DNA from 4 places in the Streptomyces sp. JLYT201 genome. Region 3 is predicted to be linked to each of the others. Evidence: riboswitches for the same ligand, from Rfam matches in the RefSeq annotation. Region 3 holds a riboswitch; each other region holds the start of a gene.
The links. Region 3 has a riboswitch for cyclic di-AMP ahead of AC5WAM_RS11490 (M23 family metallopeptidase). Riboswitches for the same ligand answer to the same signal wherever they lie in the genome.

Region 1 (7,509 bases), 2.3 Mb from region 3:
CTCGGTCAGCTCCAGGTCGCCCACCGCGAGGAGCGCCGGAAGCTGCTCCAGGGTGCGGGCCGAGGCGATCGGCGCCGCCACGGTGGGCTGCGCGGCGAGCCAGGCGAGGGCGACGGTGGCGACCTGCGCGTCATGGGCCTCGGCCACCTCGTCGAGGGCCGTGAGGACGCGGCGGCCGCGCTCGGTGGCCAGATACTCGCCCGCCTTCTCGGCCCGGGCGCTGTCGACCTGCGTGCCCGGGCGGTACTTGCCGGTCAGGAAGCCCGCGGCGAGGCCGAAGTACGGGACGGCGGCGAGCCCGGAGCGCGACGCGATCTCCTGGAGGGGGCCCTCGTAGGTGTCGCGCGAGACGAGGTTGTAGTGCGGCTGGAGCGCCACGTACCGCACCAGGCCCTCGCGGTCGGAGAAGTCGAGGGACTCCTGGAGGCGCTCGGCGGTGATGTTCGACGCGGCGATCGCGCGCACCTTGCCGGACCGCACCAGTTCGTCGAGGGCGGTGATGAACTCCTCGACGGGCACGGACGGGTCGTCGTAGTGCGTGTAGTACAGGTCGATGTAGTCGGTGCCGAGGCGGCGCAGCGACTCCTCGGCGGCGGCCTTGATGGTGCTCGCGGACAGGCCCTTGTACTCGGGCAGCGCGCCGACCTTGGTGGCGACCACGACGTCGTCGCGGTTGCCGCGCTCGGCCATCCACCGCCCGAGGACGGTCTCGGACTCGCCGCCCTTGTTGCCGGGCACCCAGAACGTGTAGGCGTCCGCGGTGTCTATGAAGTTGCCGCCCGCGGCGGCGTAGGCGTCGAGGACGGCGAAGGACTGGTCCTGGTCAGCGGTCCAGCCGAAGACGTTGCCGCCGAGGGCGAGCGGGAAGACTTCGAGGTCGGACGATCCCAGAGGGCGAAGAGTGGTCATACCGGCGCCAACACCCTTGCGAAGTCGGGAATTCCGGCGGCGGACGGCGGATTCCAGACAATGGATTCCAGCATGTGGAACCCGGCCGGGGAGGCCCAACCCGGCCGGGGAGGCCCGCGCAACGGGGAACCGGCGGCCCTGGCGTCGGGGGGTCGTCGCCAGGGCCGCCGGAGTCTGAGGGCCCTTCGCGGTCAGCGGCCGGCGGCCAAGCGGTCGGCGCTCAGCCGTCAGCTGGCCGCGGGCGGGATCAGGGCGTCAGGCCCTTGCCGCGCAGCCAGGACAGCGGGTCGATGGCCGCGCCGCCCGTCCTGACCTCCAGGTGGAGGTGGACCCCGGTGACGTTGCCCGTGCCGCCCATGCGGCCGATGACGTCGCCGGTGCTGACCTTCTGGCCCACGCTGACGGAGAGCGAGGACTGGTGGCAGTACCAGATCTCGGTGCCGTCATCGAGCTTCAGGACCGTGCGGTAGCCGTACGCGCGCGCCCAGCCGGCCTCCGTGATGGTGCCGGAGTGGACGGCCTTGAGGGGGGTGCCGCTGGCTCCCGCGAAGTCGAGGCCGGTGTGGCTGCCGGAGGACCACATGGAGCCGGAGTCACCGAAGTGCGAGGTCAGCACGTACGAGGAGACGGGGAGCGTGAAGCTCTTGGCGAGCTTCGCGAGGCGCTCGGCCTCGCGCTTCTTGCGGGCCGCCTCCGCCTTCTTCCGCTTCTCCTCCGCGGCCTTCGCCTTGGCCTCGGCCGCCGCCTTGCCCTGCTGGGCCGTGGCGGTCGCGGCGGCCCTGGCCACGGCCGCGTCCTGGGCCTGCCTGCGCTGCGCGTCGTCCGCCTGGCGGTGCTGGTTCTCGGCCTGCTGGAGGATGCGGGCCCGCAGGGCCTCCCCCGCGTCCGTGGTGCCCCGCTCGGCGTCGGCGCCGGTGACGCCCGCGGAGCTGAGCGGCGCCGCGGCCGCGGCGGTGGCCGGTGCGGCGGTGTCGTCGCCGTCGACCAGGGCGCCGACGCCGGGCAGCGAGTCCGCGACGGACGCGAGGTCCGGCAGGGCGATGGAGACGGGCGGCTTGCCGCCCTGCGCGGTGGCGATGCCGCCCGCGCCGACGGCGGCGATGACGCCGACGCCGAGGACGGTGGAGCTGCGGGCGAGGCCGCCGCCGCCCTTCTTGTGGATGCGGTGCTTGCCGCGCACGGGGCGGACGGTCTCCGCGGTGGGGTTCCACTCCTCCCAGGAGGCCGGGGGCTCCTGGGCGGCGTAACCGGCGTACCCGGCGGGCGCGGAGGCCTCGGCGTGGTCGGCGTGCCCGGTGTGTCCCCCGGGTCCTTCGCCGCCGTCGGCGCCCTCGATGAGACCGCCGTGGGGTATGCAGAGCGCTTCTGGGGCAGGCCGGTTGGACGCCACGGGGGCGCACTCCTTTCCTTCCTTCTCGCCTACCGGGTTAGCTGACGGGTTCGGAGCAGGAAGGTCTCCTACGGCCGCTGCTCGTGCACGGCGGATACGGGTCCGCGTGCGCGAGAGGCGTCCGATTCACCCCAAGATGGTGGTTCCCCGGCTCCCTTGCGGGATTAGGCGCGTGCGCGCGGAGCCGCCGGGTGTGACGGCTGGGACGACCGCGCTGCGTTATCGAACGTTAATAGACAGCGGGGCGGTATTCCAAGCTGTTCGAGTTGATCGTTAACGCTTACGCCACAAACACAACGGGACATCAAGGTTGGGAATAGGGCGAGTTGAGCGCGCGTCATGACGCTGCGCAGCGAAATCGATCTTCACTCGCGGATGACGGGTCGTCAGTTGCAGTGCGCTGGGACTCCGTTCAGTCACGCGGCGTGACGGGTCGTCGTACGGCGAGGAGCGCCATGTCGTCGGTGGCGCCGCCGCCGGTGTGGTCCAGGACCTCGGCGACGAGCGTGGACAGGAGCGCGTCGGGGGCGTCCGCGCCCGAGAAGACGCGGCCGCCGAGCCGGGCCGCGGGGTCGTAGAAGGCGCCCCGCGCGTCCCGGGCCTCGCTGAGCCCGTCGGTGTGGAGCAGCAGCGTGGATCCGGGCGGGAAGTCGGTCTCGTCCGCGCGGTCGGGCCAGGCGCCGAGGTCGCCCATGCCGAGCGGCAGCGCGGGTTCGGCGGGCGAGAGCACGCGCAGGTGCCCGTCGGCGCGCAGCAGCAGCGGCTCGGGGTGGCCGCGGTTGACCAGGCGCACGCTGCCGCCGCCGTGCGGGATCTCCGCGAGGACCGCCGTGGTGAACCCTTCGAAGGCGTCGAGCCCGTCGCGCCGCGTGCCCTCGCGCGCCAGGGCGCGTTCCAGGCGCTGCGCCACGGCTTCCAGGGTGGCCTCCTGCTCGGCCGCCTCGCGGAAGGCGCCGATGACGACGGCGACGGCGGCCACCGCGCCCATGCCCTTGCCGCGTACGTCGCCGACGATCAGCCGGACGCCGTGCGGGGTGTCCTGCACCGCGTACAGGTCGCCGCCGATGAAGGCGTCGGCCTGCGCGGCCTCGTACCGGGCGGCGACGTCCAGGCCGCCGATGCGCGGGTCCGGCTGCGGCAGGACGGCCCGCTGCGCGGCCTCGGCGATGGAGCGGGCGGAGGCGAGGCGGGCGTCGCCGCGGCGGACGACGCGGTTGATCACGACGGCGAGGGCACCGACGGTCAGCATGGTGACGAACGAGGTGACGACCTCCACGTCCACGCCCGAGTGGTTGTCGATGCGCAGGGCGAGCACGGCGGCGCAGGACACGGCGGCCGTCGCCACGGTGGTGCCGAGCGAGAAGAACGGGGCCGCGATCAGGGGCGCGGCGGCGAACAGCGGGGACGCGGTGAACTGGGGCGGCGTGAGCGCGTCGAAGGCGACCCCGAAGACGATCAGGAGCGGGGGCAGCACACGGGTGAGGGCCCGCTCGCGCCGCGGCGCCCGGCCCTCAGCGCCCATGGCACGTCCCCGGACCGGCACCGGCACGGAGGCCCCCACCGCCCAAAGCAACCACCGCTCGACTCCCGCCGCAGACCCGCCGCATCGGCCCAAGGCTTCCCGCGTTGCGGCCCGGGGGCGACCCGGCGTGCTCCGAGTGGGTGATCCGGCGGGCAGCGTGCGCCCTGGCGCGGGGCGGTGGCGCGCCTGCCCGCGCGGACGGCGTGCGCCTCCTGGCGGCGCCCGGGAACGCCGAAGGCCCGGAATCCCTGGGGATTCCGGGCCTTCGGCTCTTCAGTAGCGGGGACAGGATTTGAACCTGCGACCTCTGGGTTATGAGCCCAGCGAGCTACCGAGCTGCTCCACCCCGCGTCGGTGAACCCAACAGTACGCCATCAGGGGCACAGAACGCGAACTGGTACCCGAGGTGCCCTCCGCGCCTCAGGTGTTCTCCGCGTGCGTGAGCGTCTCCCAGGCCACGAACAGGTCGTCGGTGCCCTCCGGGCGCCGCTCCAGGGTGAGCTTCCGGGTGTTCGGCAGGTCCATGCCGAGGCGGCCGCGCAGATGGTTCAGGCCGACCTCCGTGTCGGGCCCGAGGTCGCGCTGGAGCCTGCCGCCGCACAGCCAGCCGGGCGCGGTGGCGCCGAGCTGGTAGCCGGAGTGGAACTCGAACGCGGCCCGCAGCCGGTCCTTGACCTCGGCGTACAGGTCGACGCCTTGGTGCCAGGCCGTCTCGGCGATGTGGGCGGTGGCGGCCAGGGAGTACCCGGCGTGCTTGAAGTTGCGGCAGGTCTCCTGCGCGAGCCCGTCGGCGAACCTCTTCTGCCCGAACCAGTAGCGGCTCAGCTCGGCCGCCGTGTCGAGGTCGCTGCCCCGGGGCGCCACGGGCAGCGGCCCGTCGGACTTCAGATAGAAGTACGCGGGCACACGGCCGCGGAAGTGGCGCACCGCCTCCTCGAAGGCCGCGTGGTCGTCGAGGAACACCGCCATGCCGATGACGGCGTCGGCCATGACGAGGTCCCAGTTGCCGTTGGACTCGACCGAACCGGCCACGACCTGGGGCAGATAGGCGGTGCGGAGCATCCGCTCGAAGCGCAGCAGGTCGCCGTCGGCCCAGCCGTCGTAGGTGTAGCGCACGGCCTCGGCCGCGCGCGCCCAGGAGGTGGCGGCCCAGGCGGTCTGGAGCCCCGCGTTGGCCTCCGTGTGCCGGGTGACGACCCGGGCCCAGGCGTCCATGATCGCGATGGCCTTCTCGGCGTGGGCGCGGTCGCCGGTGACGTTGTAGAGCAGCGCCTGGGTGTACGCGGCCAGGGCGTCCTCGCGCTCCTCCACACAGCCCTGGCCCGGCTCGTTGCCGGGCGGGCAGGCGACCACGGCGTACGGCTTCGGACGGTAGTCGGCGGCCGCGTACTTGCTGGCGCGCAGCTGCTCGTACGCCGTGCGCCAGGGCTGCTCGCGGGCCGCGACGTGGGCGCGCACCCGGTCGAGCTGGGCCTTGCTGACGAGGACGCCCGGATGGTTGAAGGGCAGGTCGGCGCGGCGGGCGGGGGCGGTGGCCGCGTCGCCGGGCCCGTCGGCGTCGGAGCCGCCGCAGGCCGGGGCGGCGAGGGCGAGGAGCAGGGCGAGCGCCGCCGCGCGGATCCGGCGGCCGCGCATGACCTCGCGGATCCGGTGGTCGCGTGCGCCCCTGCGGATCCGGCGGTCGCGTACGCCCCCGCGGATCCGGCGGCCGGGCATGACCCCGCGCATCCGGCGGTCGCGTATGCCCCCGCGGGGCCCGCGGGACCGGGCCCCTGGTTGTGCCTGAGCCGCCATGCCGCACCTCCGGATCACGTTCCACTGGCAGCGTGCCGCGGCGGCGCCGGGAGCGCAGGATTTGTTGGGCCGGTCGTGGGGCGCCCCGCCGCCGACGCGGGTGCGAACCCGCGGGCGGCCGTCCGGCCTGCTTGTGACCGTCGTCACCTGGATCTTTCGCCTTCCGTGTCATCCGGACCCGGGTCGGCGGGCGTATGCACGGTGAGACCAAGGAGATCCGGGAGCAATCTGTTGACCGTCGAGGAGTTCGAGGAGTTCTACGCGCACGCGGCCGCACGACTGACGGGGCAGCTGTACGTGATGCTCGGCGACCTGCACGAAGCGCAGGACGTCGTGCAGGAGGCGTTCGTCAAGGGCTGGAGCCGCCGGGGGCGGCTCGACCGCGACGGCCGCCCCGAGGCGTGGATCCGCACCGTCGCCTGGCGGCTCGCGGTGAGCCGCTGGCGCGGCGTGCGCCGCTCGGCGTCGGCCTGGCAGCGCAGCGGCGCCCCGCCGCACGCCGAGGGCCCGGGCCCCGAATCGGTCGCCCTGGTCGAGGCGTTGCGCGAACTGCCGCCGCAGCAGCGGCGGACGCTCGCCCTGCACTACATGTGCGACCTCTCCGTCGAGCAGATCGCCGGGGAGACCGGACTGTCCCCCGGCACGGTCAAGACCCACCTCTCCCGCGGCCGTGCCGCGCTCGCCCTCCGTCTGACAGACCCGCGTACCGAGGAGGCCCCCGGTGTCTGAACCGCACGACCCCCTGCGCTCGCTGTTCCAGGAGGCCGCCGACGCTGGCCGTGCCCGTGCCGGTGTGCCGCCCGTCTCCGTCGTCGTCCAGCGCGGCCGCCGGGCCCACCGGGTCTTCGTCACGGCCGTCGCCGTCGCCGCGACCCTGTTCGTCGCGGGCGCGGGCGCCCTGGCGCTGACGTACGGCTCCGAGCCGACGCCGCCCGCCACCGTCCCTTCGGGCCCCCCGTCGCCGTCCGTGCCGCGCTCGCCCTCCCCCTCCCCTTCGCCCTCACCGACCACGGACGACCAGTCGCCGCCCCCGCCGAGCACGAGCCCCCCGCCCACGGAGACCCCGGACACGGCATCGCAGCTCGGCGACCCGGAGAGCAGCGGGCCGCCGCGCACCCCCACGTATCCGCCGGAGAGCGGGGAGGTGCTCGGTACGGCGCTGGGGGCCGCGGGCTCCGGCACGGGCTCCGGCACGGGGGCGCCGCGGGGCTGACGCACGGGGGCTCTTGAGCGAGGGGCCCATGAACGCGGGACCGTGCCCCGGCAGGGGCCCGCACCCACCCACCGCACCGCCGCGCGGCACCCCCGCACGCCCAAAAACGCCCCAACCCACCCACGGAGGCACCGTCTTGTCCGTTTCCTCCCCGCCCCGGCCCCGGTCGCGGGCGGCCGCCTCCGTCCAGGCCCCCCGGCGGCGCGGCGCCCCGCGGCACGGCCGGTGGCGGCTGCTCGGCAAGGAGGACGCGGACGTCCTCTTCCTCTACGTGGTCACGCGCGCGGGCCTGTGGACGACGGCGTACGGCGCCACCTGGCTGTTCCCGCCCGACTCCCGCACCCGCCACGCCGCGTCCCCGCTGTCCGCCTGGCAGCAGTGGGACTGGTGGCACTACCTGCGCATAGCCCAGGAGGGCTACTTCCCCGGGGACCTCCGCCCCGGGACGGAGGGCTGGGACAACCGGGAAGCCTTCTTCCCGGGCTTCCCGTTCACGCTGCGCGCCGTCCACGCCGTCGTGGGCGACTGGGCGGCGGCGGGGCTGCTCGTCTCCTTCGTCGCCGGCGCGGTGGCGGTCCTGGCCCTCGCCCGCGTCGCCCGCGACCACGTGCCCCACCCGGACGCGGGCCGCCGGGCCGTCCTGTTCTTCCTCCTGTCGCCCTGCGCGGTCTTCCTCGCGGC
Region 2 (7,509 bases), 2.8 Mb from region 3:
CGGGCATCACGTAGTGCAGCCGGTCGCGGATGCGCTGCTCGGCGTAGGCGTCGTCCTGCCAGCGGGCCTTCTCGTCGCGCAGGCGCTCGACGTTCTCGCGGTGCTCGGCCTGCTTCTGCCGCTGCTCGGCGATCTCGGCGCGCTGCGAGACGTACTGCCGTATCGGGTAGGCGAGCGCGACCACCAGCGAGCACACCACGAGGACGAGCAGCGCCGCGCGCCCGGTGAGCCGCGAGCGGCGGGCCTGGCGCTTGGTCTGGGAGCGGTAGACGCGCTCCGCGGTCTGCTCGCCGAGCAGCTTGAGCCGCGTCGCGGTGGAGAACCGGTCGCGGTTCCGCACTGCCATGTCCGCCTCCCCACTACGTGCGTACGTCCCCGCACACGGTACGGGACCGAGTACGGGGACGTACGTACGACTGGCTAGGCCTCAGCCCTTGAAGCGCGGGAACGCGCTGCGGCCGGCGTACACCGCGGCGTCGTCGAGGATCTCCTCGATGCGCAGGAGCTGGTTGTACTTGGCGACGCGGTCCGAGCGGGCCGGGGCGCCGGTCTTGATCTGGCCGCAGTTCACCGCGACGGCGAGGTCGGCGATGGTGACGTCCTCGGTCTCGCCGGAGCGGTGGGACATCATGCACTTGAAGCCGTTGCGCTGGGCCAGCTCGACGGCGTCCAGGGTCTCGGTCAGCGAGCCGATCTGGTTGACCTTGACGAGCAGCGCGTTGGCGGCGTCCTCGTCGATGCCGCGCTGGAGGCGCTCGGGGTTGGTGACGAAGAGGTCGTCGCCGACGATCTGGACCTTGTCGCCCAGCTTCTCGGTGATGATCTTCCAGCCGTCCCAGTCGTCCTCGTACAGCGGGTCCTCGATGGAGACCAGCGGGTACGCGGAGACCAGCTCGGCGTAGTAGTCGGTCATCTCGGCGGCCGAGCGGGACTTGCCCTCGAACTCGTAGGAGCCGTCCTTGTAGAACTCGGACGCGGCGACGTCGAGCGCCAGCGCGATCTGCTCGCCCGGGACGTAACCGGCCTGCTTGATGGCCTCGACGATGAGGTCGAGGGCGGCGCGGTTGGACTCCAGGTTCGGCGCGAAGCCGCCCTCGTCGCCGAGGCCGGTGGACAGGCCCTTGTTCTTCAGGACCTTCTTCAGCGTGTGGTAGACCTCGGCGCCCCAGCGCAGGGCCTCGGAGAAGGACTCAGCGCCGATCGGGGCGATCATGAACTCCTGGATGTCGACGTTGGAGTCCGCGTGGGATCCGCCGTTCAGGATGTTCATCATCGGCACCGGCAGCAGGTGCGCGTTCGGGCCGCCCAGGTAGCGGAAGAGCGGCAGGTCGGAGGCCTCGGAGGCGGCGTGGGCCACGGCGAGGGAGACGCCGAGGATGGCGTTGGCGCCGAGGGAGCCCTTGTTGTCCGTGGCGTCCAGGTCGAACATGGCCTGGTCGATCAGGCGCTGCTCGGTGGCGTCGTAGCCGACGAGCTCCGGGCCGATCTGCTCGATGACGGCGAGGACGGCCTTCTCCACGCCCTTGCCGCCGTAGCGGTTGGCGTCTCCGTCACGGAGTTCGATGGCCTCGAAGGCGCCGGTGGAGGCGCCGGACGGGACGGCCGCACGGCCGGTGGAGCCGTCGTCGAGGCCGACCTCGACCTCGACCGTGGGATTGCCTCGGGAGTCCAGGATTTCCCGGGCTACGACGACGTCGATGGACGGCACGAGCATCTCCTTATGGGATGTGACGCGGGGTACGCGGGGGTACTAGGGGCCGCGCTGGCCCCTGCGACACGAGCCTAACCGGCTCCGGGGCATCGGCCATCCGACCGCCCAGCACATGGACGGACCGACGGACCGAACGCGGATAGTTCCCTCAGCAAACAAACTACCGGACAAAAAGGTACCGCCCCGGTGCGGCGGGGGGACGCGCACCGGGGCGGTAGCCCATGGGGACGGGGCGGCTCCGGGCGCTGCCGGGGCCGGGGCGGGTCAGCTGAGGTGCAGCTGCTGGCCCGGGTAGATGAAGTCGGCGTCGGAGACGATGTCGTCGTTCAGCTGGTACAGCTTCTGCCAGCCGCCCTTGACGTCGTGCTCCTGGGCGATCTTGGACAGGGTGTCGCCGGACTCGACCTTGTACTCGCCGTCGCCCTTCTTCACGACCTTGCCGGTCGGGGTCTGGACGGTCTTCTTCTCGACCTGCGGGGCGGCCTGCTGCGGCTGGTGCTGCGGCTGCGGCTGCGGCTTGGGAGCGGCCTGCTGCTGCGGCTGGGCCTGCTGCTGCGGCCGCGGCTTGTTCTGCTGCTGCGGCTGCTGCTGGCCACCGCCGGAGGAGCCGCCGCCGGTGTACGGGGAGCCGGACAGGCCCACGCCGCACTTCGGCCACGCGCCCTTGCCCTGGCCCGCGAGGACCTTCTCGGCGATCTCGATCTGCTGGGCCTTGGAGGCCTTGTCGGCGGTCGGCGCGTACTTGGTGCCGCCGTACGCCGCCCAGGTGGAGGCGGAGAACTGGACGCCGCCGTAGTAGCCGTTGCCGGTGTTGATGGACCAGTTGCCGCCGGACTCGCACGCGGCGACGCGGTCCCACTCGGCGGGAGTGGCGGCGTTGGCCGTGCCGGCCGCCATCAGCGGGGCGGCGACAGCGGCACCGGTGACACCGACGACGGTGGCGGCGCGGGTGGCCTTGTCGAGCTTGGTCGGACGACGGTGCTTGCCCTTGCCGGAACGCAGCATGAAGTGATCCCCTCACCGACGCCTGCGAGGTGAGCTGTCGGGTTCGGGCGGGTGAGTGCCCGGCCGCACGTCCTAGCGCGCGACTTCACCCCTAGCCGTGTCCGTACGTCCCGCGGTCTGGCGACCGCTCAACGTCCGGGCCCGGCACTTACCTTGGGTCCCCCGCTCCTGCCTTCGGCGCTCGAAGCGACGACTGTTCCCGTCCGGCCGTTGGCAGGATTCGGCGTACCGACCGGCGGGGCCCGCTGTGGCGAGCGGTCATGACCGTAGTCAGGCAATCAGCCGAATTTCAAAGACGATCAGGGCTTCTGAGACCCATCTCTCACTTGCCTCTCACCGTCTTTAAACCGGACATTCATCGCGAACTGCCGGGCTTTCGGCCTACTTCCCGCCCGGCTTCCCCTCCGTCACTTCCTTGTCCTCGGCCCCCAGTTCGAGCCGCTGACCGGGGAGGATGAGGTCCGGGTCGGAGCCGACGGTCTTCTTGTTGCCCGCGTACAGATCCGTCCAGCCGCCGTCAAGGTCGTGGCTGTCGGCGATCGCCGAGAGGTTGTCGCCGGAGCGGACCGTGTACGTGCCCGCGGCGCGCCCGGCGGCGGGGACGTCCCGCGCGTCGCCGCGCGAGGCGTGGCGCCCGGGGCCGGTGTCGCCGGACGGGGCGTTCTCGTCGGCGCGGTCGCCGCGGTGGCGGCCGGAGGTGCCGTCCCGGGACGCGTCGTCCGAGCCGGGCCCGGCGCTGTCGGACTCCCGCGGCGAAGCGCTGTCGTGCGCACCGGACTTGTCGGAGCCGTCGGCGGCGGGCTTGCGGTGCTTGCCGCCGCGCCCGTCGCTCTTCTCGCCCGCCTCGGCGCGGTCGGCGCCGCCGTCCCGGCTGTCCGCTTCGTGACTCTTGTCTCGCGCGCCGGCGGAACCGCCGGGCCTCTCGGCCTTCCCGGAGCCGTCCGCGTCCGTGGCGGCGCCCGCGCGCTCGCCCTTCGCGTCCTTCTCCTCGCCCGCGCCCTTCTTGTCCTTGTCCTTCTCCTTGCCCTCGTCCTTGCCGGACGTCGCGGACCCCTCGGAGTCCGCGGGGCGCGGCGGGGACGTCGGCAGGCCCGGGTCGACGTCGGCGGCCTCGCCGCCCTTCGTCAGGCCGGCGGCCGGGGCGCAGTTCGGCCAGGCGTCGGGGCCCCGGTCGGCGAGCACGTTCTCGGCGACGTGGATCTGCTGGGAGCGGCTCGCCTGGTCGGCGCTCGGCGCGTAGGACAGGCCGCCGTACCGCTCCCAGGTGTCCTGGGTGAGCTGGAGGCCGCCGTAGTAGCCGCTGCCCTTGGCGCTCCACGCGCCGCCGCTCTCGCACTCCGCGACCTTGTCCCACGTCTCGGCGTCCGCCGCGCTCGCGCTCGACGCACCGAGGAGCGGGATGGCGATGGCGGATCCGGTGACGCCCGCCGTGACGAGGATCGCCGGGACCTGGCGGGGGCGACGGTGACGGCCTTGGCCGGAGAGCATGCAGGTGCCTTTCGTGGACGACAGGTCGGGCGCGGCGCGAGCGCGCGAGCGCGCGGGTGCCGGGCCGTCGTGAACGTAGCGGCACTCGAACGCCAGTCACAAGTCGGTTCAGCCGAGATCACGCGAAAGTCACATTGTTGACGGCCCATCAGCACGAGTGACCCGCGGGGCGGGTGTGAAACGCACCGGCAACGTCCTGAGGCCCCGCATGATGAGCCCCCCGCGCCACCTCAACTCCTCAGGGGCCGCGGCCAGTTGCAGGTCGGGCAGGCGGCGCAGCAGGGTGGCGAGGGCGGTCTGCCCCTCCAGGCGGGCGAGCGGGGCGCCGAGGCAGTAGTGGATGCCGTGGCCGTAGCCGAGGTGCTGGTTGTCGCGGCGGGAGAGGTCGAGGCGGTCGGGCTCGGCGAAGCGGTCGGGGTCGCGGTCGGCGGCGGCGAGCACGACGAGCACCGGGTCGCCCGTGGCGATGTCCTGGCCGCCGATGCGCAGCGGCTCGGTGGCGAACCGCCAGGTGGCCAGCTCCACGGGCCCGTCGTAGCGCAGGAGTTCCTCCAGGCCCGTGGCGAGGAGACCGGTGTCGCCCGCGGCCAGGGAGCGCTCCAGGAGGGCCCGCTGCTCGGGGTGGGTGAGCAGGGCGTACGTACCGTTCCCGATGAGGTTCACGGTCGTCTCGAAGCCGGCGAAGAGGAGGATGAAGGCCATCGCCGCGGCCTCGTTCTCGGTGAGGTGCTCGCCGTGGTCGGAGGCGCGGATGAGCCCGGAGATCAGGTCGTCGTCGCCCTCGTCCGCGAGGGACTCCCGCTTGCGGTGGATGAGCTCGGCGAGGTAGCCGCGCATCTTCTTCACCGAGCGCGCCACGCCGCCGCGCGGGCCCCCGCCGTGCCGGATCATCATCCCGGCCCAGTCCCGGAAGTCGTCCTGGTCCTCGCGCGGTACGCCGAGCATGTCGCAGATGGCGTAGATCGGCAGCGGGAACGCGAACTCGTGGATGAGGTCGGCCTCGCCCCGCTCCGCGAACCCGTCGATGAGCTGGTCCGTCAGCTCCTGCACCCGGGACTCGAACTCCGCCACGCGACGCGGTGTGAACGCCTTCGACACCAGGCGACGCAGCCGGGTGTGGTCCGGCGGGTCGATGTTCAGCAGATGCGTCATCAGCTCGGCCTTGCGCTCGCCCGGGATGCCGGTCTTGCCCTTGGCGTGCGCGGGCTCGTCGTGGTGGGCCGGGTTCTTGCTGAGCCGCTGGTCGGCCAGGGCCTGGCGCGCGTCCGCGTAGCGGGTGACCAGCCAGGCCTCGACGCCGCTCGGCAGGCGCCGCCTGGTCACCGGGGCGTGCTCGCGGAGCCAGGCGTAGGCGGGGTAGGGGTCGCTGGCGAACTCCCAGGTGAAGAGCTCGGGCTCCGGGGGGACGGGGGGGTTGTCGTGCATGCGGTCGACGGTAGCCGCCCGTCCCTCGCGGGGCGCCCCAGGCCCGCCCCTTCCCGATCCGGGGGCTGCCGCCCCCGTGCCCCTGCCCTTATCGGCGCTCCGCGCCTCGTCCTCAAACGCCGGACGGGCTGGACGGTGCCGCTTGCGGCTGTGTTTCAGCCCCTCCGGCGATTGAGGAGCGGGGGTCTGGGGGCGGAGCCCCCAGGAAGCGGGAAGGGGCGGGTCAGGGGCGCCCCGCGAGGGTTACGCCGTCTCCGCCGTGCGGATCGCGTCGCGGTAGGCGCGGGCCGCTGCCCGGAGTGCTGCCTCGGGGTCCACCCCGGTGGACTCCGCGCGGACGGCCATCGCCAGGAGTTCGTAGCCGATGCCCTCGCCCGTCGGCAGCGGGACGTCCAGGGCGGCCGTGCGGGCGCGCGAGGCGAGCTTGGCGGCCAGGGCGAGGCCGGGCTGGCCGAGGGGGATGCCCTCCGTCACGGAGTCGCGCTGCTTCTCCACCGCCTTGGTGCGCAGCCAGTGCGCCTTGACCTCCTCGGGCGTCGAGGCCGTGTCGTCGCCGAAGACGTGGGGGTGGCGGTGGACGAGCTTGTCGACGATGGTGCCCGCCACGTCGTCCACGGAGAACGGCTCCTCCTCGTCCTCCTCCGCGATGCGCGCGTGGAAGACGACCTGGAGCAGGACGTCGCCCAGCTCCTCGCGGAGCTCCGTGCGGTCGCCGTCCTCGATCGCCTCCACCAGTTCGTACGCCTCCTCGATGCCGTACTTCGCGAGGCTGCGGTGGGTCTGGCGCGACGACCACGGGCACTCGGCCCGGATGCGGTCCATGACCTGGACGAGGTCGAGGAGGCGGGCGCCCGGCAGGTCGTAGGAGCCGGGGAGCAGTTCCAGGTCCGGCATGGCGTGGCGGCCGGAGCCCGCGAGGCGGGCCAGGCCGTCCGTCAGCGGGCGGTCGCCCTCGGCCGTGGCCAGGACCAGGACGGTGCGGCCGCCCGCGCAGGCGCGCACCAGTTCCTCGGCGGTGGGCGCGGCCTGCTTGACGTCGACGCCCGCCTCGCGCAGATACGGCAGCTGCGGATGGGCGGCGTCGGCGCACAGCACGTCGTCGGCGCCGTGCAGGGCCTGCCAGGCGGGCCAGGACAGGAGGCCGGGGGCTACGCGGTGGCTGGTGGTGAGCAGGACGACGCGCCCCGCCGGGGTTTCGTTCACCGCTCGAACGTAACCCACGCCTCCGACAGCGGGCGGCCCTCGCGGTACGCCTCCTCGAACGCCGGACGGGCTAGAAGATCTCGGCTGCCGCCCGCCGGACAGATTCAGCCCGTCCGGCGTTTGAGGACGAGCGCGCCAGCGCGATGCGGGGCGCCGCCGCACGTGAGGTCAGGCCGCTGCTTCGCGGAGCCAAGGCGTCTTCGTGTCGATCCGCTTGTTCTGGGTGGTGTCCCACGTGCCGTAGCGCGGGTTCACATCGACGTCGAGCTTCTTGGAGGCCTTGGACAGGGCGGCCCAGAAGGTGTCCTGGCCCTCCTTGGACGTCATGTCGGCGCCGAGCTTCGCCGACAGCTTCCGGGCCTCGATCTCCGTGCGGATGCTGTCGTCGAGGCGCTTGGGCGCGATGCTGTACTGCTGGAGCCAGCCCGCCTCCAGGGCCTTGCGGCCGCCCGCCTGTTCCGCCATCTCGGCGCGGGTGGTCTGGATCTCCTTGCGGGTGACGCTCACCCCGGCGTCGCGCGCGGCGCGGTGCAGGACCCGGTCGAGGACCATCGTGTGCAGCGTGTTGCGGGTGAGGCTGCCGGTCTTGGCGATGACCTGCTCGTACTGCCGGTCGTCGGGGACGGCGGCGCGCTGCGCGGAACGCACCTCGTTCACCCGGTGTTCGAGCTGCGCCA
Region 3 (7,509 bases):
CGGCTTCGGCTAGGGCGCGCACGGCCCGCTCGGCCGCGGGGTAGGCGGGGATGCGGGCGTGCGGCGGCGGGGCGTCGGCCGTGGGCGGGGCGGCGGGCGGCCGGTCGGCGGGGCGGGCGGCGGCCGACCCGGGCTTGGTGCTCGCGGCGGCGGAGAGGGCCTCGGCGAGCTCGCCGAGCTCCACGTGGACGACGGCGACGGGCTTGGTGGGGCACGCCGCCGCGGCGGCCCGCAGGGCGGTGGCCAGGGTCTCCCCCTGGCCCTCGCGGCTCGACTCGCCGAGCGAGGGGATGACGGTGACGACGGCCGCGTCGCAGGTGTCGGCGGCGAGCGCGGCGCCGAGCGCGGCGCGGAAGTCCTCGGGCGTCGCGGCCGTGGTCAGATCGCGCGGGGGCAGCGGGCGCAGGCCTTCGGCGACGCACGCGTCGTAGGTGAGCAGGCCGAGGGACTCGGAGTTGCCGAGGATGGCGACGCGGGGCCCCGCGGGCAGCGGCTGGCCCGCGAGCAGGAGCCCGGCGTCGACGAGCTCGGTGACGGTGTCGACGCGGATGACCCCGGCCTGGCGGAGCAGCGCGGAGACGGTGGCGTGCGGGAGCCGGGTCGCGGCCCCGGCGTGGCCGGTGGGGGCGATGCCGCTGTGCCGGGCGCCCTGGACGACGACGAGGGGTTTCGCGGCGGCGGCGCGGCGGGCGAGGCGGGTGAACTTGCGGGGGTTGCCGATGGATTCCAGGTACATGAGCGCGACGTCGGTGTCGGGGTCGTCGTACCAGTACTGGAGGACGTCGTTGCCGGAGACGTCGGCGCGGTTGCCCGCGCTGACGAAGGACGACAGGCCCGCGCCGCGGCGGTGCAGCCGGGACAGCAGGGCGATGCCGATGGCACCGGACTGGGTGAACAGGCCGATGCGGCCGGCGGCGGCCAGTTCGGGGGCCAGCGAGGCGTTCAGGCGTACGGCGGAAGCGGTGTTGATGACGCCGAAGGCGTTGGGGCCGATGAGGCGCATGCCGTAGGAGCGGGCCTGACGGACGAGTTCGCGCTGGCGTTCGAGCCCTTCGGGGCCGCTCTCGGCGTATCCGGCGGAGAGGACGACGAGGCCCTGGACGCCGTGTTCGCCGCACTCGGCGACCGCTTCCGGCACGTGCTCGGCGGGGACGGTGACGACGGCGAGGTCGACGGGCCCGGCGATGTCGCGCACGGAGCGGTGCGCGGGGACCCCCTCGACGCCCTCGGTGGTGGCCCGGTCCGCGAAGGCGCGGTTGACGGCGTGGACGCGGCCGGTGAAGCCCGCGCGCAGCAGGTTGCGCAGGACGCCGCGGCCGACGCTGTCCTCGGCGCGGCCGACGCCGATGACCGCGACGGAGCCGGGCGCGAGCAGCCGCTGCACGGAGCGGGCCTCGGCGCGCTGTTCGCGGGCGTGCTGGACGGCGACGGAGCGGTCGGTGGGCTCCAGGTCGAGTTCGAGGCGCACGACGCCGTCCTCGAAGCTGCGCTGCTGCTGGTATCCGGCGTCCGTGAAGACCTTCACCATCTTGGTGTTGGCGGGCAGGACTTCGGCGGCGAAGCGGCGGATGCCGCGTTCGCGGGCGACGGCGGCGATGTGTTCGAGCAGCGCGGAGGCGACGCCGCGGCCCTGGTGGGCGTCCTGGACGAGGAAGGCGACCTCGGCCTCGTCGGCGGGCGCCGCTGCGGGGCGGCCCTGGGCGTCGATGCGGTCGTAGCGGACGGTGGCGATGAACTCGCCGCCGATGGTGGCCGCGAGCCCGACGCGGTCCACGTGGTCGTGGTGCGTGAAGCGGTGCACGTCCTTGGCGGACAGGCGGGGGTAGGGCGCGAAGAAGCGGTAGTACTTCGACTCGTCCGAGACCTGCTCGAAGAAACTGACCAGACGGTCGGCGTCGGCGGCCGTGATGGGCCGGATGCGGGCGGTGCCGCCGTCGCGCAGCACCACGTCGGCCTCCCAGTGGGAGGGGTAGGGGTGCTGGTCCGCGCCCGTTGCCGGGGCGGAGGCGGCGTCGGCCGCGGGGGCCTGCGGGGCGGCGGGCACGGGCGCGAGCGGGGCAGCGGGCGCCGTGCCGTACGCCGGAGCGTGCGCGGCGCTGTCCGACGAGGTGTGTGCTGAGCCGTCCGCCGGGGTCTGCATGGGGCCAGGGTACGGGTCGCGCGGGCGCCGGGCCCGGGGCAATGTAGGAGGGGTCGAAGGCGCTCGGGTGGCGGGACGCGGCCCGTGGGGCAGCGCTCCGCCGGTCCTGCGGGAGCACTCGGGTCGGCATGAGACACTGGTCTAGACAAGTGTGAGACACCTGGAAGGGCAGCAACACATGGCTGAGCGCCGCGTCAACGTCGGCTGGGCCGAGGGCCTCCACGCCCGGCCCGCCTCCATCTTCGTCCGTGCGGCCACGGCCTCGGGCGTCCCCGTGACGATCGCCAAGGCCGACGGCAACCCCGTCAACGCGGCCTCGATGCTCGCGGTGCTCGGCCTGGGCGCGCAGGGCGGCGAGGAGATCGTGCTCGCTTCGGACGCCGAGGGTGCGGACGCCGCCCTGGACCGGCTGGCGAAGCTCGTCTCCGAGGGCCTCGAGGAGCTCCCGGAGACCGTCTGACACGGTCGGACACAGCGTGCCGGAGCCGCGTGAGCCACTGGGTGGCCACGCGGCTCCGTCGTGTTTTCGGGGCGCCCCCGAGGCGCGCCCGTGCGGAGTCCCGCCCGGCGAACGCCTTGGGTGAATTCACGAGCCGGTGGCGCACCACCGGTGGCACAAAGGCGGCACCCCCGGCCGGTAAATCCGGCGGGGAATTCCCACGCGCGCCTGCCGGGCTTTCACAACGCGGCGTATGAGGGCGCATACGCGCACTTCGGGTGCGTGCACTCCGCATATGAGCCCCGCATACGAGTCCCATGGCCGAGTCCCGCGTACAGGATACGGACCCCGTGTACGAGGCTCCTGTTAATCCTGTGTACGAGGTTCTCGTTAGTCCTGTGTACGGGGTGCCTGTTAATTCCGTACGCCTACTTTGTTGACGGCGCGTTGCGAACCCCTCACGCGCCCGGCGCGCGGTCGGTACGCGGACGCCGTGCGCTCGGCGTGCAGGAGCGTGAGCGCGCGGGCCCGGTCGGCGTCCTGGCGGGCGACCGCGTCGACGACCGCGGCGTGACCGGCCCACAGGTCCGTGGCCGCGGCCTGCGCGTCCGCCACGTACATCCAGGCGACCTTGTGGCGCAGTTGGGTGAGCAGGGCGATGAGGCCGGGGCTGCCGGAGGCCTGGGTGAGCGTCTCGTGGAACCAGCCGTCGAGCGCGCGCAGGTCCTCGCCGCCGCGCCGGGCCCGCTCCTGGCCGAGCCGCACGAGGCCGCGCAGGACCTTCAGATGGGCTTCGGTGCGGCGCTGGGCCGCGCGGGCGGCCGCCAGCGGCTCCAGGAGCGTACGGACCTCCAGGAGGTCGGCGGCGTCCTGCTCGGTCGGCTCGGCGACGCAGGCGCCCGCGTGCCTGCGGGTGACGACGAAGCCCTCGGCCTCCAGGGTGCGCAGGGCCTCGCGCACGGGGACGCGCGAGACGCCGTAGCGGCGGGCGAGGAGTTCTTCGGTGAGCCGCGTGCCGCGTTCGTAGACACCGGAGACGATGTCGTCCCGGATGGCCGTGCAGACCGAGTGCGCGGGAATGCGCATGACGGACCTCCGCTTTAATGCCCGCGAAACGCGTCGCGCGACGCGTTGAAGACGCCGGTGCGACGACTCCATGGACGCTGCCAGGACGGACTCTATTGCAGATGGCCGCATTTTCCGATGGGGCACCGGAATCCATGGATATCTTTTGGCCAAAGGTGTGCGCGGCGGCACGCTTACCGGTCGTGGACGCTTAGGGCCCGAGCCGTGCCCCGATGCCGAAAGCCCCGGCTCGGTGAGCCGGGGCTTTCGGGACGTGCGCGGGCGCGGGGCGCTCGCGCCGTCGATGCGTCAGACGGCCACGCCGTGGGAGCGCAGGTAGGCGATCGGATCGATGTCCGAGCCGTACTCGGCGCCGGTGCGGGCCTCGAAGTGCAGGTGCGGCCCGGAGGAGTTGCCGGTGGAGCCGGAGAGGCCGATCTGCTGACCGGGGGTGACGGCCTGGCCGACGGTGACGCTGAGGGACGACATGTGGCCGTACTGGGTGTACGTGCCGTCGTTCATCTTGATCACGACGTTGTTGCCGTAGGCGCCGCCCCAGCCCGCCTCGACGACGGTGCCCGCGCCGACCGCCTGCACCGAGGTGCCGGACGCGGCGTGGAAGTCGATGCCGGTGTGGCTGCCGGAGGACCACATGCCGCCGCCGGCCTTGTAGGAGGTGGAGACGTAGGAGCCGGCGACCGGGGCCACGTAGGCGTTCAGGCGCTTGCGCTCGGCGTCACGGGCGGCGCGCTCGCGGGCCCGCTCCTTGGCCTCCTTCGCCGCCTTGGCCTCGGCCTCCTTCTCGGCCTTCTCCTTCGCGGCGGCCTCGGCCTTGCGCTTCTGCTCGGCGGCCTTCTGCCGCGCCGCCTCTTCCGCCTTCTTCTGGGCGGCGGCGTCGTTGGCGGCCTGCTTCTGGGCGGCGGCCTGGGCGTCGATCTCGTCGGCCAGCGTGTCGTTGATGGCGATGGCCTGCGTGAGGCCGGTGCTCGCGTGGTCCGCGGAGCCGTCGGCGGCGAGGGCCGGAGCGGCCAGGCCCGAGATGACACCGGTGGTGGTGAGGGCGGCGACGCCCGCGGCGCTGGCGGTGGTGCGCGTGATGCGGCTCGGACGGCGGTGCTTGCCGGTCGGGCGGATGAGCGCCATGAAGCGGCTGGTCCTTTCCTTCCTTCTCGCCTACCGGGTTAGCTGACGGGTTCGGAGCAGGAAGGTCTCCTACGGACTCCTCGCCTCGCGGCAAGGGGACCGATTCACCCCAGGGACGTGTGGGTCCCCGGCTCCCCTGGCTCGCGCCGTACGGGGACTCGGCGATGACTGTGCGGTGCCGCGGGCGCGGCGTACTGCGTGACGTACAGCCGCACTGACGCTAAACGTCTCATCTTTCAATCGACAAACGGATCCCGCCTTTTGTAGCGCACGCCACACGGCAGACACCCAACCTCCATGTCAATTCGGACATATGGCGGCATGCCGGGACCCCGGAGGCTTCCTGCGCCTCCGGGGTCCCTTGGGTTACGCGGCGTTCATTCCGGTTTGCCCCTTGCGGCCCGGTGGGGCCGCTTCACGGCGTGTGTGCCGCAATCAGCCGGTGACAACCGTCACTTCGCCGATGCCGAGGGCCCTGACGGGCTCCTCGATCTGTGCGGCGTCACCGACGAGCACCGTCACCAGACGGTCACTCGGGAACGCGCTCACGACGGCCGCGGTGGCCTCCACCGTGCCCGTCCCGGCCAACTGCCGGTACAGGGTCGCCTGGAAGTCGTCCGGCAGTTCCTGCTCCACCTGGTCGGCGAGCGTCGCGGCGACGGCGGCGGCCGTCTCGTACTTCAGCGGGGCCACGCCCACCAGGTTCTGCACGGCGACGTCGCGCTCGGCGTCCGTGAGGCCCTCGGCGGCGAGGGTGCGCAGGACCTTCCACAGGTCGTCGAGCGCCGGGCCCGTGTTCGGCGTGTCCACGGAGCCGCTGATGGCCAGCATGGCGACGCCCGGGGCGCCCTCCGGGGACCGCGGGGCCGCGGAGCGCAGCACCTGGCTGAAGGCGCGCACGCCGTACGTGTACCCCTTCTCCTCGCGCAGGACGCGGTCCAGGCGCGAGGTGAGGGTGCCGCCCAGGCAGTACGTCCCGAGGACCTGCGCCGGCCAGACGATGTCGTGCCGGTCCGCGCCCACGCGGCCGATGAGGAGCTGCGTCTGGACGGCGCCGGGGCGGTCCACGATGACGACGCGGCCGGTGTCGTCGGCGGTCACCTGGGACATCACGTGCGGCTCCGCCGACCCGCCCGTCCAGGCGCCGAGGGTGTCGGCGAGGACGGCGTCGAGGTCCGTGCCCGTGAGGTCGCCGACCACGACGGCGGTGGCCGTGGCGGGGCGCACGTGCTTCTCGTAGAAGGCGCGTACGGCCGCGGAGTCGATGGCGGTGACCGTCTCCTCGGTGCCCTGGCGCGGGCGCGACATGCGCGAGGTGGCCGGGAAGAGCTGCTTGGCCAGCTCCTTGGCGGCGCGGCGCGCGGGGTTGGCGGTCTCGTGCGGGATCTCGTCCAGGCGGTTGCGGACGAGGCGCTCGATCTCGCCGTCCTCGAAGGCGGGCGCGCGCAGCGCGTCGGCCAGCAGGCCCAGGCCCTTCGCCAGGCGGGAGACGGGCACTTCGAGGGAGAGCCGGACGCCGGGGTGGTCGGCGTGCGCGTCCAGCGTGGCGCCGCAGCGGTCCAGCTCGGCGGCGAACTCCTCGGCGGAGTGCTTGTCGGTGCCTTCGGAGAACGCCCGCGCCATGATCGTGGACACGCCGTCCAGGCCCTGCGGCTCGGCGTCCAGGGGCGCGTCGAGGTGGACCTCGACGGCGACGAGCTGCTGGCCGGGGCGGTGGCAGCGCAGCACCGTCAGGCCATTGGCCAGGGCGCCGCGCTCGGGGGCCGGGAAGGCCCAGGGCTTGGCCGTGCCCGCCTGGGGCTGCGGGTGGAACTGCATCTTCACAGACGTCTCAGCCTCGCTCACTTCGCCGCCTCCTCTTCCTGCTGGGTCTCGGCGGCTTCCTGCTGGGTCTCGGCGGCCGTGCCGTCCGCGCCGTCGGCGTCCTCCGCGGCGGCCACCGGCTCGTACACCAGGACCGCGCGGTTGTCGGGGCGCAGGCGCGCCTTGGCGACCTCCTGGACCTCGGCCGCGGTGATGTCGAGGACGCGCTGGACCGCGGTGAGGGCGAGCTGCGGGTCACCGAAGAGCACGGCGAACCGGCACAGCTCGTCCGCGCGGCCCGCGACCGTGCCGAGACGGTCGAGCCACTCGCGCTCCAACTGGGCCTGGGCCCGTTCCATTTCCTCCGGGGTCGGGCCCTCCTCGGCGAACCGGGCGAGCTCCTCGTCGACGGCGGCCTCGATGACGGGGACCTCCACGTCGCCCGAGGTCTTCACGTCGAGCCAGCCGAGCGAGGGCGCCCCGGCGAGCCGCAGCAGGCCGAACCCGGCGGTCACCGCGGTGCGGTCGCGGCGCACCAGGCGGTTGTAGAGCCGGGAGGACTCGCCGCTGCCGAGCACCGTCAGGGCCAGGTCGGCCGCGTCGCACGCGCGCGTGCCGTCCTGGGGCAGGCGGTAGGCGGCCATCAGGGCGCGGGCCGGGACGTCCTCCTCGACGACCTCGCGCAGCTCCTCGCCGATGCGCTCGGGCAGCGAGCCGTCGCGCGGCGGCTGCTTGCCGTCGTGCCCGGGGATGGACCCGAAGTACTTCTCGACCCAGGCGAGCGTCTGCTCCGGGTCGATGTCGCCGACCACGGACAGGACCGCGTTGTTCGGCGCGTAGTACGTGCGGAAGAAGTTCCGGGCGTCCTCGAGGGTGGCCGCGTCCAGGTCGGCCATGGAGCCGATCGGGGTGTGGTGGT
Region 4 (7,509 bases), 1.2 Mb from region 3:
CTGTCCGACGGGTACGGCCAACCGGCCACCGGCGAGCACGAGTTCACGGCCGACGACACGCCCGGCGACGCACCCGGCGGCATCGAAGCGGATGCGAACCTCGGCGAGCACGCCCCCGCCGAGCGCCCTCGCTCCGCGCGCGCCGCCGCCCCGCGCACCCGCACCCGGTCGCGCCGCTCCCCCGCCAAGCGTTCCGCGCTGCTCACCGTCGCCGTGCCGTCGGCATGTGTGATGGGCGTCGCGGGAGTGGCCGCCGCCTCGGTGGGCGGCCTCAGCGGAGGCGACGACGACACCAAGGAGACGCGGGCGGCCTCCGCCCCGGACACCGCGTCCGTGCAGCCGTCCGCCGCGAACAACAAGCTCGACACCCAGCTGGCCAACCTCTCGGCCGACGCGGGCGACTTCGCCGACCGCGCGAGCCGTACGCAGGAACGTATTGACCTCAAGGCCGCCAAGGACGCCGCGCACAGGAAGGCGGTCGCCGAGGCCGCGCGCAAGGAGCGGCTGCGCCCGAAGTTCGCGCTCCCCGTCGCCCAGCACGGCCTGAGCGCGTACTACGGCCAGGCGGGCATCAACTGGATGTCGCAGCACTCCGGCATCGACTTCCCGGTGTCGTACGGCACGCCCGTGATGGCCGCGACCGACGGAGTCGTCTCCACGAAGTGGAACAGCGCCTACGGAAACATGGCGATCGTGACCGCCAAGGACGGCACGGAGACGTGGTACTGCCACCTCTCCACGCACAAGATCTCCAACGGCCCCGTGAAGGCGGGCGACACCATCGCCTTCTCCGGGAACTCCGGCAACTCCACCGGCCCCCATCTGCACTTCGAGGTGCGCCCCGGCGGCGGCTCGGCGATAGACCCCCTGCCGTGGCTGCGCAGCCACGGCCTGGACCCGACGTAGGCGGACGCGAGCACCGCCGCCCTCTTCGTGGAGGCGGCCGGGACCCCTCCACGAAGAGTCGCTCAGAGCTTCTCGACCGGCGCGTACCGCAGCAGCAGGCGCTTCGGCTTCTCCCCGCCGAAGTCCACCGTCGCCTCGGCGTTCGCCCCACTGCCCTTCACACCGACCACCGTGCCGAGGCCGAACTGGTCGTGCGTGACGCGGTCGCCCACGGCGAGCGAGACCACCGGCTTCTCCGCCGCCCGGCGCGTGGCAAAGCCCTGCGCGCCCCCCGCGCGCGAGCGCGACGACGACAGCGAGGACGCCACTCCCCCGGCGGGCCCCGACGAGGCGGGTGCGCCGACGGAACCCGTCCGCTTCCACTCCAGGTGAGCCGCCGGGATCTCCTCCAGGAAGCGCGACGGCGGGTTGTACGAAGGCTGGCCCCAGGCGCTGCGCATCGAGGACCGCGTGAGGTAGAGCCGCTCCCGCGCGCGCGTGATGCCGACGTACGCGAGGCGGCGCTCCTCCTCCAGCTCCTTGGTCTGGCCGAGGGCGCGCATGTGCGGGAACACGCCGTCCTCCATGCCCGTCAGGAACACGACGGGGAATTCGAGGCCCTTGGCGGTGTGCAGCGTCATCAGCGTGATGACGCCCGAGCCGTCGTCCTCCTCGTCGGGGATCTGGTCGGAGTCGGCGACGAGCGCCACCCGCTCCAGGAAGTCGGACAGCGACCCCGCTTCGCCCTCCTGGCGCTCCTGCTCGAACTCCAGGGCCACGGCGGCCAGTTCCTGGAGGTTCTCGATGCGCGTCTCGTCCTGCGGGTCCGTGGAGGACTGCAACTCGGCCAGGTACCCGGTCCGTTCGAGCACAGCCTCCAGGACGACCGCCGGGCCCGCGCCCGACTCGACGACGGTGCGCAGCTCCTCCATGAGGGCGTTGAACCGCTTGACGGCGTTCACCGAGCGGGCCGCCATGCCGTACGCCTCGTCCACGCGGCGCAGGGCCTGCGGGAAGGAGATCTTCTCGCGCTGCGCGAGCGCGTCGATCATGGCTTCGGCGCGGTCGCCGATGCCGCGCTTCGGCACGTTCAGAATGCGGCGCATCGGTACGCCGTCCTCCGGGTTGGCGAGGACCCGCAGGTAGGCCAGGACGTCGCGGACTTCCTTGCGCTCGTAGAAGCGGACGCCGCCGACGACCTTGTAGGGCAGGCCGACGCGGATGAAGATCTCTTCGAAGACACGCGACTGCGCGTTCGTCCGGTAGAAGATCGCCACGTCGCCGGCCTTCGCGTCGCCCGCGTCCGTGAGGCGGTCGATCTCGTCGGCGACGAACTGCGCCTCGTCGTGCTCGGTGTCGGCGACGTAGCCGGTGATGCCGGCGCCCGCGCCCGCGTTCGTCCACAGGTTCTTGGGGCGGCGGCTCTCGTTGCGCTCGATGACCGCGTTGGCGGCGCTGAGGATCGTCTGCGTGGAGCGGTAGTTCTGCTCCAGGAGGATCGTGGTGGCGTCCGCGTAGTCCTCCTCGAACTGGAGGATGTTGCGGATCGTGGCGCCGCGGAAGGCGTAGATGGACTGGTCGGCGTCACCGACCACGCACAGCTCGCCGGGCGCCTCGCCTTCCTCGCCCTCCGCCGGAGCGGGGCCGACCAGCTCGCGCACCAGCGCGTACTGCGCGTGGTTCGTGTCCTGGTACTCGTCGACCATGACGTGCCGGAAGCGGCGGCGGTAGTGCTCGGCGACGTCCGGGAAGGCGCGCAGGAGGTGCACCGTCGTCATGATCAGGTCGTCGAAGTCCAGGGCGTTGGCCTCGCGGAGGCGCGACTGGTACATCGCGTACGCCTGGGCGAGGGTCTTCTCGAAGCCGTCGGCGGCCTGGGCGGCGAAGTCCTCCTCGTCGATCAGCTCGTTCTTCAGGTTCGAGATCTTGGCGCTGAAGGACTTCGGCGGGAACTTCTTCGGATCCAGGTCCAGGTCCCGGCAGACCAGGGCCATCAGGCGCTTGGAGTCCGCGGCGTCGTAGATCGAGAACGAGGACGTGAAGCCCAGCTTCTTGTACTCGCGGCGCAGGATGCGCACGCACGCGCTGTGGAACGTCGACACCCACATCGCGCCCGCGCGCGGGCCGACGAGCTGCTCGACGCGCTCCTTCATCTCGCCCGCGGCCTTGTTCGTGAACGTGATCGCGAGGATCTGGCCGGGGTGCACCCCGCGCTCGGCGAGCAGGTACGCGATGCGGTGGGTCAGTACGCGGGTCTTGCCGGAGCCCGCGCCCGCGACGATGAGCAGGGGGGATCCCGCGTGCACGACGGCCGCGCGCTGATTCTCGTTCAGCCCGTCGAGGAGCGCCGCCGGGTCGAGGGCCGGACGGGGGGCGCCGTCCCGGTAGTACCCGTCCCGGGGTGCGGGCGCGTCGAACTTCCCGTCGAACAGGTCGTCCGGAATCGGCTCCGGAGCGCTGTCCTCGGGCGGCGGCGGGGGCTCCTCCTCAGCGCCCTGCGAGGGCTTGAGGTCCGCCAGGAAGCTGTCGTCAAAGAGGCTGCTCATCGCCTCCCGAGTCTAGGCGGCCCCACTGACAAACCACCCCGGGTTCCGGCCACCACCGCGGCCGCCCGGCGCCGTCCACGGGGTGCCACCGGACGGTCACGCCGGGCCACGCCGCAGGTGAGCCGCGTCGCGGCGGCGCCGGGGAGGGCACGGGGGTGCGGAAAGTCACGAAAACGTATCGGGCATATCGAACATCAATCTTCCCCCGCGCCACAGGAGTTGGCTAGCGTGCTCCGCGGGCCGCACGTCCCCCCAAACCGGCGAACCACGCCGGGCCGCGCGGCCTCCGCCGAGTCCGACGCGCGCCGATCCCGACGTGTCCGGAGCCGGGGACCCACCATGATCCTGGGGTGAATCCGTCCCGCTGCGCCTCGCACGGGCCGGTAGGGCAGCCCTTCCGAACCGCCCGAACCCGACAGCTAACCCGGTAGGCGGTCCACGGAAGGAGTCGCCTCCCTTGGCGTCGCACCGCAAGCCGCGCACCCGCTCCCCCCTGGCACGCAGCGCCCCCGCACTCGGCATCACGACGGCCGCGCTGACCTCCGTAGCGCTCTTGTCACAGAGCGCGAACGCGGCACCGTCCGCCCCCGCGAAGCCCACCAGGCCCGCCGAACCGAGTCTCGAAGAGGTGCAGAAGAAGGTCGACGACCTCTACCACCAGGCGGGCGTGGCCACCCAGAAGTACAACTCGGCCAAGGAACGCACCGACAAGCAGCGCAAGCACGTCGACAAGCTCCTGGACGACGTCGCCGAGCGCACGGACGACCTGAACGAGGCCCGTCGGCAGCTCGGCTCCTTCGCGGCCGCCCAGTACCGCACCGGCGCCGTCTCCGAGACCGCCGCCCTGATGCTCGCCGACGACCCGAAGGGCTTCTTCGACCAGAACCACCTCGCGGACCGGCTCACCCACCGCCAGAAGAAGGCCGTCGACGACTACCAGACCCAGCAGGTGGCGGCCACCAAGCAGCGCGCGAAGGCCGCGAAGAGCCTGAAGACGCTCAGTGACTCCCGTGACGAGCTGAAGGCGAGCAAGCGGACCGTCCAGAGCAAGCTCGGCGAGGCCCGCACCCTCCTGTCGAAGCTGACCGCCGAGGAGAAGGCGCGGCTCGCCGCGATCGAGAAGCGGAAGGAGGAGGCGGCTCGGCGCAAGGCCGCCGAGCTGGCGCGCGAGCAGGCGGAGGAGGAGCGCAAGCGGAAGGCCGAGGAGGCCCGGAAGGAGCGGGAGCAGGGCTCCGGCGGCGGCTCGGGGACGGGAGCCGGGTCGGGCGCCGACACCGGGTCCGGCACCGGCACCGGCACCGGCACCGGCTCGGGATCGGGCACGGGATCCGACTCTGATTCCGGTTCGGGTTCCGGTTCTGGTTCGGGTTCGGGTTCCGGGAACACGGACGGCGGGTACGCCGCGAAGGCCGAGAAGGTGATCGGCTTCGCCGAGAAGCAGATCGGCAAGCCCTACGTATGGGGCGCCACGGGCCCCGGCTCCTACGACTGCTCCGGGCTCACGCAGGCCGCGTGGAAGACCGCCGGAATCTCGCTGCCCCGCACCACCTGGGACCAGGTGAAGGTCGGCACGACGGTGTCCACGTCCAGCGCCAAACGCGGTGACCTGGTCTTCTTCTACGACGACATCAGCCACGTAGGGATCTACATAGGCAACGGCAAGATGATCCACGCCCCCAAGCCGGGCGCGAACGTACGCGTCGAGTCGATCTACTACATGCCGATCCACAGCGTGGTCCGGCCCGCCTGACCCGTCTCCGTAGGAGGGCGACACGTTTTCGGCCCTCTCCGTAGAGGTGTCGCTCTTCTACGGAGAGGGCCGAAAACGTGGGCAGCGGGCGGTTACGTCCACAGGACGGCGATGAAGATGTTCGCCGTCGTCAGCGCGCCGACCGCGCCGAACATCGCCTTGTCGACCTTCTCCTCGTCGCGCTTCAGGTACACGAGCCCGAGGATCACGACGAGGACCGCCATCTTGATGCCGATCTTGAGGTTGTTGACCTCGTTGTCGTCGGCCTGGTTCAGGCCGACCAGGGCCACGCCCGTGATCAGCATGGTGAGCGCGCCGTGCAGCATCGGGGGGCTGAAGCGGGCCGTGCCGTCACCCATCGCCTTCATCTGGGTCAGGAAGCCGCCCAGGAGCGAGGCGATGCCGATGATGTGCAGGCCGACGAAGAGATGGATGAGTACGTCCATGGGGCGGAGCCTAACCGGGCCCGTATCACCCCCCTCCAGGCAGGTGGACCACAAACACCACATCGGTCACAGGAACGGGTGAAGCGGGCGCCGACCGGCCGCCGGAGCGGTCGCGCCCGGTCACGAGCGGGCCGCGGGCGCCACTTCCGCACAACAGGTCACGACCCGGTGACGGCGAGGTTTAGCGTCCATGACCGGTGACCGGCTCCCCACCGTCGTCCGGACCAGGGACGGCAGCCGGACATCACCGCCGAGAAGTCCGGCGGCGCCCCGTTCCCCCTGTGCGCGGCGCCGCCGGACCCGTACCCGGACCTGGCCACTGTGGAAGGACGTGAAGCCTCCGTGGCACAGCACCGCAAGCCGAAGCAGCGCTCGCTCAGCGGCCATACGGCCCGTACCGCCGCCACTCTCGCCCTCGCGTCGGCCGCCACGGCGACCGCCTTCGAGGGCACCGGGCACGCCGAACCACGGCTCTCCCTCGGCGAGGTGCGAGCCAAGGTCGACCGGCTCTACCGCGAGGCCGAGGTCGCCACCGAGAAGTACAACGGCGCCAAGGAGAAGGCCGACCGGGCCGAGGAGACCCTGCGGGACCTGCGCGACGAGGCCGCCCGCAAGACGGAGCGGCTCAACTCGGCGCGCCAGGGCCTGGGCTCACTGGCCACCGCCCAGTACCGCGCCGGAGCCGTCGACCCGTCCGTCCAGCTCGCGCTCTCCGCCGACCCGGACGCCTTCCTCGACCGGGCCACCCGCGCCGACCACGCGGGTCGGCGCCAGGCCGCCGAGGTCGCCGACGTACGGCGCCAGGTCAGGGAGCTCGACCAGCTCCACACCGAGGCGGACGACACGCTCGGGGACCTCAAGTCCCGCCAGGCGGAGCTGAGGAAGCACAAGAAGACCGTGACCGGGAAGCTCGGCGAGGCCAAGCGGCTGCTCGCCCGGCTGACCGCCGACGAACGAACGCGCCTCGCCCGCGCCGAGCGCGCCGAGCGCGGTGAAGGCGGCCACGGCACAGCGGGCTCCGACGGCCCCGACGGCCCCGACAGCTCCGGCCGGGCCTCCCGGGACGACGCGCGCGGCGCGGCCCCGGCGGGCGCCGTGAAGGCTCCCGACTCCCGCGCCGCGAAGGCCGTCTCGTACGCCTACAAGGCGCTCGGCAGCCCCTACGTCTGGGGCGCCACGGGCCCGAACGCCTTCGACTGCTCCGGCCTCACCCAGGCCGCCTACCGCGCGGCGGGCGTCTCGCTGCCGCGCACGACCTACGCCCAGATCGACGCGGGCCGCCGCGTCGGACGCTCCGAACTCCGGCCGGGCGACCTGGTGTTCTTCTACTCCGGCATCAGCCACGTCGGCCTCTACGTGGGCAACGGCCAGATGATCCACGCCCCCAACCCCAGCGCTCCGGTCCGGCTGGCCCCCATCGACCAGATGCCGTTCGCGGGGGCCACACGGGTGGCGTGAGGGCCGCACGGAAGCAGGACGGGCGGGAGAAGCCACCGGACGGTCGCGGGGCGGGCAGAGCGTCGGCACGGGACGGGCGAGACGCCGGGGCAGGGCGGGCGAGACGCCAGGGCGGGGCGGGGCCGGGGGCCCGTCAGACGAGCCGTCGGGCCGTCGCCCACCTCGTCAGCTCGTGCCGGTTCGACAGCTGGAGCTTCCTCAGGACCGCCGACACATGCGACTCGACCGTCTTCACGGAGATGTACAGCTGCTTGGCGATCTCCTTGTACGCGTACCCGCGCGCGATGAGGCGCAGGACCTCGCGCTCGCGCTGGGTGAGGCGGTCCAGGTCCTCGTCTACCGGCGCCGCGTCCGTCGAGGCGAAGGCGTCCAGGACGAACCCGGCGAGGCGCGGCGAGAACACCGCGTCGCCCTCCTGCACCCG

Region 1: another riboswitch for cyclic di-AMP. It lies ahead of AC5WAM_RS21840 (M23 family metallopeptidase); the one in region 3 lies ahead of AC5WAM_RS11490 (M23 family metallopeptidase).
Region 2: another riboswitch for cyclic di-AMP. It lies ahead of AC5WAM_RS24185 (transglycosylase family protein); the one in region 3 lies ahead of AC5WAM_RS11490 (M23 family metallopeptidase).
Region 4: another riboswitch for cyclic di-AMP. It lies ahead of AC5WAM_RS16440 (C40 family peptidase); the one in region 3 lies ahead of AC5WAM_RS11490 (M23 family metallopeptidase).

Annotation. Positions count from the first base shown of each region.
Region 1 is NZ_CM182551.1:5,225,121-5,232,629, reverse strand. It holds gene AC5WAM_RS21845 (aldo/keto reductase) at 1-909, opposite strand, end outside; gene AC5WAM_RS21840 (M23 family metallopeptidase) at 1,157-2,299, opposite strand; cyclic di-AMP (ydaO/yuaA leader) riboswitch at 2,312-2,480, opposite strand; gene AC5WAM_RS21835 (PP2C family protein-serine/threonine phosphatase) at 2,712-3,821, opposite strand; tRNA gene AC5WAM_RS21830 (tRNA-Met) at 4,099-4,172, opposite strand; gene AC5WAM_RS21825 (alginate lyase family protein) at 4,242-5,456, opposite strand; gene AC5WAM_RS21820 (SigE family RNA polymerase sigma factor) at 5,847-6,344, shown strand; gene AC5WAM_RS21815 (hypothetical protein) at 6,337-6,828, shown strand; gene AC5WAM_RS21810 (mannosyltransferase family protein) at 6,965-7,509, shown strand, end outside.
Region 2 is NZ_CM182551.1:5,760,704-5,768,212, reverse strand. It holds gene AC5WAM_RS24195 (FtsB family cell division protein) at 1-346, opposite strand, end outside; gene eno (phosphopyruvate hydratase) at 428-1,708, opposite strand; gene AC5WAM_RS24185 (transglycosylase family protein) at 1,976-2,716, opposite strand; cyclic di-AMP (ydaO/yuaA leader) riboswitch at 2,721-2,906, opposite strand; gene AC5WAM_RS24180 (LysM peptidoglycan-binding domain-containing protein) at 3,098-4,204, opposite strand; gene AC5WAM_RS24175 (cytochrome P450 family protein) at 4,334-5,629, opposite strand; gene AC5WAM_RS24170 (nucleoside triphosphate pyrophosphohydrolase) at 5,873-6,850, opposite strand; gene AC5WAM_RS24165 (SurA N-terminal domain-containing protein) at 7,001-7,509, opposite strand, start outside.
Region 3 is NZ_CM182551.1:2,916,164-2,923,672, forward strand. It holds gene AC5WAM_RS11475 (bifunctional acetate--CoA ligase family protein/GNAT family N-acetyltransferase) at 1-2,140, opposite strand, end outside; gene AC5WAM_RS11480 (HPr family phosphocarrier protein) at 2,319-2,600, shown strand; gene AC5WAM_RS11485 (GntR family transcriptional regulator) at 2,994-3,665, opposite strand; gene AC5WAM_RS11490 (M23 family metallopeptidase) at 3,954-4,787, opposite strand; cyclic di-AMP (ydaO/yuaA leader) riboswitch at 4,801-4,961, opposite strand; gene AC5WAM_RS11495 (M16 family metallopeptidase) at 5,223-6,605, opposite strand; gene AC5WAM_RS11500 (M16 family metallopeptidase) at 6,629-7,509, opposite strand, start outside.
Region 4 is NZ_CM182551.1:4,079,209-4,086,717, forward strand. It holds gene AC5WAM_RS16430 (M23 family metallopeptidase) at 1-906, shown strand, start outside; gene pcrA (DNA helicase PcrA) at 969-3,431, opposite strand; cyclic di-AMP (ydaO/yuaA leader) riboswitch at 3,725-3,880, shown strand; gene AC5WAM_RS16440 (C40 family peptidase) at 3,889-5,181, shown strand; gene AC5WAM_RS16445 (hypothetical protein) at 5,274-5,627, opposite strand; gene AC5WAM_RS16450 (C40 family peptidase) at 5,970-7,085, shown strand; gene AC5WAM_RS16455 (LuxR C-terminal-related transcriptional regulator) at 7,219-7,509, opposite strand, start outside.